One region of the Neisseria mucosa genome, then DNA from elsewhere that is predicted to be linked to it. Evidence: predicted binding sites of a transcription regulator. Region 1 holds the regulator's gene; each other region holds the start of a gene.
What was found. Region 1 encodes FNR, which switches genes on or off when oxygen is low (the NO sensors DNR and NnrR bind a similar motif). Its sites were predicted from a motif close to TTGATNNNNATCAA; they were not measured.
Positions count from the first base shown of each region.

Region 2: the regulator FNR is predicted to act here: its motif matches at 1,986-1,999, upstream of FOC66_RS03690 (GbsR/MarR family transcriptional regulator).
Region 3: the regulator FNR is predicted to act here: its motif matches at 1,531-1,544, upstream of FOC66_RS02240 (formate/nitrite transporter family protein).

Region 1 covers NZ_CP053939.1:1,331,037-1,334,165, reverse strand. Annotated here, with positions in the region: gene hemN (oxygen-independent coproporphyrinogen III oxidase) at 1-1,191, opposite strand, end outside; gene fnr (fumarate/nitrate reduction transcriptional regulator Fnr) at 1,354-2,088, shown strand; gene FOC66_RS06245 (CysB family HTH-type transcriptional regulator) at 2,175-3,125, opposite strand.
Region 2 covers NZ_CP053939.1:787,139-790,267, reverse strand. Annotated here, with positions in the region: gene FOC66_RS03705 (NAD-dependent epimerase/dehydratase family protein) at 1-355, opposite strand, end outside; gene FOC66_RS03700 (DUF2269 family protein) at 394-876, opposite strand; gene FOC66_RS03695 (DoxX-like family protein) at 873-1,262, opposite strand; gene FOC66_RS03690 (GbsR/MarR family transcriptional regulator) at 1,443-1,961, opposite strand; gene ygiD (4,5-DOPA dioxygenase extradiol) at 2,204-2,989, shown strand.
Region 3 covers NZ_CP053939.1:479,990-483,118, forward strand. Annotated here, with positions in the region: gene FOC66_RS02230 (fumarate hydratase) at 1-141, shown strand, start outside; tRNA gene FOC66_RS02235 (tRNA-Pro) at 295-371, shown strand; gene FOC66_RS02240 (formate/nitrite transporter family protein) at 594-1,385, opposite strand; gene yciA (acyl-CoA thioester hydrolase YciA) at 1,626-2,066, opposite strand; gene pip (prolyl aminopeptidase) at 2,192-3,121, shown strand.

The DNA.
Region 1 (3,129 bases):
GAAGCGGCACATCAAATCCTGAATGATGTTGCGGCGCAAAATGTCGTCTTGATTGAGCTGGTAGCCGCGCATGATGGGCAGGTGTCCGGCGTCGAGTGCGGCGTAATAGGCATCGATGTCGCGCTCGTTTTGGGAGTAGGTGCTGCCGATTTTGCCGATAGAGGACACGCCGATTGCTACCAAGTCGCAGTCGGCATAGGTGGAATAACCTTGGAAATTTCGTTGCAGGAAACCTTCTTTGAGGGCGATGGAGAGCTCGTCGTCAGGTTTGGCAAAGTGGTCCATCCCGATGAAGACGTAGCCGCGCTCAGTCAGGGTTTGGACGCAATATTGCAGCATATCGAGTTTTTCTTCGCTGCCGGGAACGACATTGGTGTCGATACGGCGTTGCGGTTTGAAGATATGCGGCAGGTGGGCGTAGTGGTAGAGGGCGAGGCGGTCGGGGTTGAGGGACAAGACCGTGTCGATGGTGGTTTTGATGCTTTCGGTGTTTTGGTGCGGCAGGCCGTAAATCAAATCAACGCTGACAGATTTGAACCCTGCTTCGCGGGCGGCATCGATGACTTCTTTGGTTTCTTCGTAACTTTGGATACGATTGACGGCTGCCTGCACTTTAGGGTCGAAGTCTTGAATGCCGACACTCATGCGGTTGAAGCCGAGTTTGCCCAGTTTGAGGACGGTTTCGCGGCTGACTTTGCGCGGGTCGATTTCGATGGAGTATTCGCCGTTGGGAATCAGCTGGAAGTATTTGCGGATCATGTCGAAGACGCGTTCGAGTTGGTCGTCGCTTAGGAATGTCGGCGTGCCGCCGCCGAAGTGGAGTTGCGCGAGCTGGTGTCTTCCGCCCAAATGCGGTGCCAGCAATTCCATTTCTTTTTCCAGATATTGGATATAGGCATCGGCACGGCTTTTGTCTTTGGTAATGATTTTATTGCAGCCGCAGTAGTAGCAGATGGTATTGCAGAAGGGAATGTGGATGTAGAGTGAAAGGGGTTTGTTGAGCGCGCCCATGTTGCGCAGGTTTAAAGCTTGGATATATTCGGCTTCTTTAAAGCCTTCATGGAAGCGGTCAGCGGTCGGATAGGATGTATAACGTGGACCGCTTGATGGCAAACTGGCAATCAATTCGCGGTCGAATTCCGGTAATTCATTGTTTGCGTTGGTGTTATTTGAGATGGGGATGATTTTCATGGTCGGGGCTTGTAGTATGAAGTAAGGAAATTAGGGAAAATTTTAGTCAAAATTTCGATAGTTTGGTAGAATGCCTCATAATGATATGCCGACTTTGATATGGGTCAATAGTTATTCGGCTTAATCAGGGATTGAGAGAACTAAGCAAATTAAAGGTGCGTTATGGCTACACACAATGCAACACATCAAATGAAAACCTTGTGTTCCACATGTTCTTTACGCGAACTGTGTTTGCCTGTTGGACTAATGCCTAACGAATTTTTACAATTGGATGCGGTGATCCGTCAAAGCCGCCGTCTGAAAAAAGGCGAGTACTTATTTCGTGCCGGCGAGCCGTTTACCTCTTTATTTGCCATCCGTGCAGGCTTCTTTAAGACAACAGTCGCCAGCCAAGACGGACGGGATCAGGTAACCGGCTTTTTTATGTCGGGCGAGCTGATCGGGATGGATGGGATTTGCTCCCATATTCATAGTTGTGATGCTGTGGCTTTGGAAGATAGCGAGGTATGCGAGCTTCCGTTTACACACATTGAAGAACTTGGTCAGGATATTCCCAGTCTGCGCTCTCACTTTTTCCGCTTGATGAGCCGTGAAATTGTCCGAGATCAGGGCGTGATGTTGCTTTTGGGCAATATGCGCGCCGAAGAGCGCTTGGCCGCATTTTTGCTTAACTTGTCTCAGCGTCTCTATTCACGAGGTTTTGCCGCCAACGATTTTATCCTGCGAATGTCGCGTGAGGAAATCGGCAGCTATTTAGGGCTGAAGCTGGAAACGGTCAGCCGCACCTTATCCAAATTCCATCACGAAGGCTTGATTTCGGTTGAACACAAGCACATCAAAATCCTAGATGCGACGACTTTGAAGAAAATGGTTTCCGGTTGTTCGCACGCTATCTGAATCTGAGGCCGTCTGAAATTGTTCAGACGGCCTTTTTAACAAAAGTTAAAGAATAATTGTTAAGTTACGCAGGTGATAGTTAGATGTTAAATTGAAAAATCTTCAACAACCGGCGTGTACAGAATGCAGTCGACTACTTCTCTGGTCAGTTTCGGTGCGAACATCTGTATAAAATCATAGGCATAGCCACGCAGGTAAGTGTCGGTGCGTAAGGCTATCCAAGTGGGCGATGGCTCAAATAAGTGCGCCGCGTCTATCAACTGCAAGTCTTGATCGACAACGGGATCGTAAGCCATTTTGGCCATCAAACCTACGCCTAAGCCTAAGCGTACATACGTCTTCAATACATCCGTATCGGCAGCCGATAAAGCAACATCAGGTTGCTCGATATGCGCTTTATTAAAGGTACGCGCAATGCTGCTGCCAGAGTTGAACGCAAATTCGTAAGTAACCAGCGGAAAAGAAGCTAAATCTTCAAGGCTTAAAGGATTGCGGCAGTCTAAAAGAGGGTGGTCGTGCGGGACAATGACGGCATGGTTCCATTCATAGCAGGGCAGTTTGCCCAACTCGGGGTGATCGTCAATGCGTTCGGTAATAATTGCCAAATCTGCTTCTCCGCTGCTGACCATTTGGGCAATGGCGGAAGGGCTGCCTTGTTTGATGGTCAAATTGACCTTAGGGTAGTTTTTCACAAATTCTGCAACGATTTTAGGCAATGCATAACGCGCCTGGGTGTGCGTCGTGGCAATGGTCAGGGAGCCGCTGTCATGATCGGTAAATTCGCTGCCGATATTTTTAATGTTCTGTACATCGCGCAAAATCCGTTCCGAAATCTCTAACACGGCTTTGCCCGGTTGCGAAACGGAAACCACACGCTTGCCGCTGCGGATAAAAATTTGGATACCCAATTCTTCTTCAAGCAGGCGGATTTGTTTGGAAATGCCGGGCTGGGATGTAAAAAGCGCATCGGCAGCCTCGGAGACATTCAGATTGTGCCGGTAAACTTCAAGGGCGTAACGTAATTGTTGCAGTTTCATGGTG
Region 2 (3,129 bases), 540 kb from region 1:
CGGCATCATCTCCACGTCCTTTGCTGCCGACAAAGTTGATGGATTGAGATGGGTCGGCACCCAGTGCGGATAGTTGCACCCAGTGTTTTATGCCTGCTGCTCTCGCCCATGCGGCGAGCTGTTTGGGCGTGCGGTGGTGTACGGTTTCGAGTATTTCGGCATGACGGCTCATGATGCCGATGCAGTTGATGAGGACGTCTTGCCCCTCTAATAAACGGCGTGCGGCGGTTTCGTCGGGATGAAGAAAATCGAAGGCGCGGCGGTCGGGCGTGCAAACTTGATGACCTTGTTCTTTTAAGATTTGGGCGGTACGGCTGCCGATGAAGCCGCTGCCTCCGAAAATGATGATGTTCATGGTTTTTTCTTTATATTGTTGAGGCCGTCTGAAAATCTTTAAATCGGTTTCATTACCATCAGGAAGTAAATCACGATAGTGGCGCAAAAGGCGGGATAGCCCAGCAATTCCCAGCGTCTGGCATAACGCCAATAGGGATCAGGAATGGTGTCTGCGTTTTCTTTATGCGCTTTTTCGGCAATCTTGGCCATGTGGATTTGCAGCCAGACAACGGGCAGCCAGCAAATGCCTGCAAGAATGTATAAACCGAGTGTCATCCATACCCAATTTTGTTCCAGCATGGTGGAAATGGTATAGCCGCGTTCGTAAAGCATCCATAAACCGGACAAGGGTTGGAAAATGACGGCAGGTGTCGTAAACCACCAATCTGCTTTGATGACCCAATGCGAGACCACCGACTGCGCGGCAACCGAACCGCTGCGGTTTGCCCAAAAGAGGTAAAACGCTGTACCAAAACCGGTGCCGACCATTAGGGTAGCCGAGATGATGTGCAAGGTTTTAACGATTAAATAGGTGTTCATTTTTTATCTCCTACGGATTGATACAGAAAAAATAAAGTAGCCATAATCGGCAGGTTTTTTACCAAGGGTGCAAACGGATGCGCCCACATTTCAGGCAGCCTGAAGGCAATAATCAGGCTGTATGCCGCGACGGTTATCAATTGCAGCAGCCATATTGCGGAACGGAAGCGAAAGCGGCTGAAGCATAAAAAGGCAAAACCGATGTCCAACAGTGAAGCGGCGATTAATGTCGGCCATTGCAACGGATCGGGAATGCCGACCGAACGCAGTAAACCCAATGACATTTCAGGCATGAAAAACAGAGGCTGGGTACCACTCCAAAGCCATAGCAGCCCCATCGAGTAAGACAAGTAGGCGGGAGGAGGGCGTTTAATATTGTCGAGCATACCGAGTTCCTATTTCATCAGTTAAGCCTGTTTAATCTTTAATTTCTAAAATTTCTGTCAAGAGAGAAATTATAGGGTAAAAAATTTTGGTTTTACATGCCCATGTAAAACTAACATGAGCATGTTTTCATATTTCTAAATAACATAGGCAGTATTTTTTTGAGCAGATGCCCATTGCCATTACCGGAAAAATTTTTGTATTCCTGCACCGACTTTCAAGATTTTTACCATGGTTGAAGTGGACAGCTTCAGCATTTCATTTGCCCATATGGTCAGCGTACTGATGAAATCATGGGTTTGTCGGATTCGTTGCTTGGCGGTTTCATTTTCCTGGCTAAATTCAGGGCTGTCGATCAGGCTTTGCAAAAATTGCCGCGTCGGTTCAATTTCGCGCTGCATACGCACTTCAGCAATGGTGCGGAATAAAGTCCAGACATCATCCGAAGTTTCAAAGTGATCGCGTCTGTCTCCCAAGATATGCACGGTATGCACCAGTCTCAGATTTTGCAGCTCTTTAATACTGTTGCTGACGTTGGAGCGCGCCACGCCAAGAGTTTCGGTAATTTCCTCGGCATTCATCGGCCTGCCCAAGATATAGAGCAGGGCGTGAATTTGCGCAACGGTACGGTTGACCCCCCATTTGGTACCCATTTCGCCCCAATGGAGGATAAATTTTTCAGTGGTCGGATTCAGTTTCATAGTAATGGTATTCTATTTTTATCTTTTATTTCTGTCAATACAGAAATAAAGAAATTTTAGCATATGAAGTAAAATGTTCAGACGGCCTTTTGAATCAACCCTTCTTCTATATATTCTCTCAAAATCTCTAGACCTTATCAGCCATGATTTCCTATGAGGAAAAGATATTGTTCGTAAACCGGTATTTTTTGAATAAAAATTTATCCGTACAATCCGCTGTATCAAATAACGAGGAGTAAACCATGAAAAAAATGCCTGTATTGTTTGTTGGGCATGGCAGCCCGATGAATGCGTTAGATAAAGAAAACCCGTTCAATCAGAATTTCAGCCTAATTACGCAAAAGTTTGCCAAACCAAAAGCCATTTTGATGATTTCAGCGCATTGGTTCAGCAGCCGTTTGCAGGTTACGTCTGGTGAACATCCTAAAATGATTTACGATTTCTATGGTTTTCCTGAAGAGCTCAGCCAAGTGCAATATCCTGCGCCCGGCTCGCCTGAATTGGCGGAGCAAGTGCGGTCGTTATTACAGCCGGAAAAGGTCGAGTTGAACCCAACGCGTGGCTTTGATCATGGCGCTTGGGCAGTATTGAAATTTCTTTATCCCAATGCCGATATTCCTTTGGTGCAACTTAGCCTTCACCGTTTGCAATCGGCAGAATGGCATTTCAACTTGGCGAAAAAGTTAGCTGCTTTACGAGAACAAGGCGTGCTGATTATCGGCAGTGGCAATATTGTGCATAATCTAAGGGCGATAAGCTGGGAACATATCGATCAAATCGGTGCGGGGTATGAATGGGCGTTTGCATTCCAAGAAACGGTCAATCAAGCGATTGCAACACGAGATGATGAAACCTTGGTGCATTATCAGCAGCTAGGCGAAAAAGCCGAGCTTTCCGTGCCAACACCGGATCATTACTTGCCCTTGCTTTACATCATGGCATTGCGCGAACCGCAAGATCAGGTTACGTTTTTCAACGACAAGCTGATTGCAGGTTCACTCAGCATGACATCGGTTTTGGTAGGGTAAAAAGGGAAAAATCAGAACAAAGCAAACTATTCTTTATTTGTTCGAGCCACTTTGCAGATGGTGCCAAATTGTTTCAGACGGCATTTTATATCTACATAAAAGCCTTAATATCGACAAAGATCAGATTAAGCCTGTAAGTT
Region 3 (3,129 bases), 850 kb from region 1:
TTGGGTATGGAAGCGATTTACGAATTTGAAGTCAAAGACATGCCTGTTACCGTTGCGGTAGATAGCAACGGCGAATCGGTTCACGCTATTGCTCCAAAACAATGGCAGGCCAAAATCGGTATTATCCCGGTTGAAGCTTGATATTTGACTGAATAATCAAAGGCCGTCTGAACGATTTCAGACGGCCTTTTTTGTGTACAAATAATTTAAATATTTTCAAACGAGTAAATTTCCCTTCCTAAAAAACACTTGTCAAAATCAGTATTTGAAACTAGAATTCACAGCTTATCGAGTCGGAGTGTGGCGCAGTCTGGTAGCGCACTTGCATGGGGTGCAAGGGGTCGAAGGTTCGAATCCTTTCACTCCGACCAAAAGATTTAAGGACTTAACCTGTTTTTCCGGTTAAGTCCTTTTTGTTTTTACTCTTCAAGTTTCAATATAGATTGCTCACTTCGGTATAGGCTATTAGGCTAAAAACAATCTTGCAATCTTGTGGAGCAGTATAATGATTTTGTGTAGCAAAGGCCGTCTGAAAAATAACGGTAAAACAAAACCTGCTTAAAAAAGCAGGTTTTGTTGTTTATAAAGCAGGTCTATTCGGCACTATCTTTCAGCGTGTCTTTATAAGTATAAAGATACGATGCGCCGACAAAGGATGCGCCACCGACGACATTACCCAGGAATACGGGAATCGTGTTGAAGAAAAACTGCCCCCATGTGATGTTTGCGCCTGCCAAAATGCCGGCTGGGATAACGAACATATTGGCGACAAGGTGTTGGAAGCCGTTTAATACGAAAATCATGACGGGGAACCAAATGGCCAGCATTCGTCCGGTTGTGTTTTTAGCGGCAAAGTGCAACCACGCGCCCATGCAGACCATCCAGTTACATGCGACTGCCGATACGAAAGCACGGCCGAAATCCATATGGACTTTTGCTTCTGCCACAGCAATGGTTTTTTCTGCCACGCTGCCTTCGGTCATGCCGACATAGTGTCCGAGAAAAAACGCCATCGCCAGCGTGCCTACCAAATTGCCCATGCAAACGATAACCCAGTTTCGCAGCAGCATTTTAGAGGAAATCCGTCCGGCCAATCTGCCTAAAGACATAATCATCATATTGCTGGTTACCAGCTCGCCGCCGCCAAGCAGGATACAAATCAAGGCGATGGGGAATACGGCGGCACCGAGTAAAGTCGCGACACCGCCCCATTCGTGCGGAATGCCGCTGACTACTTTTAAATAGGCAAGATAACCGAAGCCGATGTATCCGCCGGCCAAAATGCTCAAAATTGCCAGTGTGGGGATGCTGGATTGTGCTTTGGCGCAGCTTTTGTCGAGAACAACCTGTAAAATTTCCTGTGGGTATAAATCGCGCGAAGCCATGATGTTCCTTAAAGTGGGTTGAGGAGGAAACGTTGTTTTAAAGGTGGTACAAACTGTCGCGGTAGAGTAGTGTTATAGGGAGCCGGTGTACGGTCTTTGTCTTATCAATAAGCTTGAATTAAACCTAAAAAACAGATACTTCGCCTTGCTTTAGCTCAAAAGAAATATTATTACATTTTGTCTCCATATTCAAAAAGGCCGTCTGAACATTGAAATTTCAGACGGCCTGGTTTTGATTTCTTAAACTGACAAATGAGCCAGCTTTGCATTGCCTTCTCGTGGAATAGGGCGCGGATTGCCTTGTGCATCGATAGCGACGTAAGTGAATACGGCTTCGGTAACCAGTTGGCGGTCTTCCGTTACCATATCGTTCATCAAAGTCTTTACCCACACTTCGATTTTCAGTTGCAAAGAAGTATTGCCTACTCGGACGCAATGACCATAGCAGCATACAACGTTGCCGACCTTTACCGGTCTGATGAAATTCATTTCTTGAACGGCCACGGTGACAATTCGTCCCTGTGCGATTTCTGCCGCCAAAATACCGCCGCCCAGATCCATTTGCGACATAATCCAGCCGCCGAAGATGTCCTGATTAGGGTTGGTATCGCGCGGCATGGCTACTGTACGCAATAAAAGTTGTCCTTCGGGAGCGGCATGGGTTTGTTTGTTGTCAATCATAAAAAAATCCTGTCAAAAAGTGGTATTTTACGCCATTTGTGGCGCTAAACCTATGTAGGCCGTCTGAAAAATCAGCAGGTAAAGTGTTACAATTAAATATATTCATCAGACAAAGGAGAAAGCTCATGCATCCGATTCAAGAACCACGAAATAGCGGCCTTTTACGCGTATCCGACATTCACGAAATCTATTGGGAAGAGTCAGGCAATCCTGATGGACACCCCGTGATTTTCCTGCATGGCGGCCCCGGAGCAGGCGCATCACCGGCCTGTCGCGGCTTTTTCAATCCAGAACATTTCCGCATCGTCATCATCGACCAACGCGGCTGCGGACGTTCCAAACCGTATGCGTGTATCGAAGACAATACTACATGGGATTTGGTTGCCGATATCGAAAAAGTACGCGAAATGCTCGGCATTCAAAAATGGCTGGTTTTCGGCGGCTCATGGGGCAGCACCTTGTCGCTGACTTATGCCGAAACCCATCCCGATCGCGTCAGCGGCTTAGTTTTGCGCGGTATTTTCCTATGCAGGCCGTCTGAAATGGCATGGCTGAACGAAGCAGGCGGCGTCAGCCAAATTTATCCGGCTCAATGGCAAAAATTCATTGCTCCCGTAGCCGAAAACAAACGCAAAACCCTAATCAAAGCCTACCATGAAATGCTGTTCAGCGAAGATGAAGCCACGCGCCTCAAAGCAGCCAAATCATGGGCAGACTGGGAAAGCTACCTTATTCAGTTTGAACCCAAAGACGTGGATGAAGACCCGCAAGCCTCCCTTGCCATCGCAAGAATGGAAAACCATTATTTCGTGAACGAAGGCTGGCTGCAGGGCGATAAAGCCATCTTGGAAAACATCGAAAAAATCCGCCATATTCCAACCATCATCGTCCAAGGCCGCTACGACCTATGCACTCCAATGCAAAGCGCATGGGAACTCTCGCAAGCCTTCCCTGAAGCAGAATTGAGAATTGTTCAAGCAGGCCACTCTTCTTTTGACCCTTCGCTTTCTGAGGCTTTAGTGGAAGCAGTGGAGGATATTAGAAGCAAGTTATAAAGGTTAAT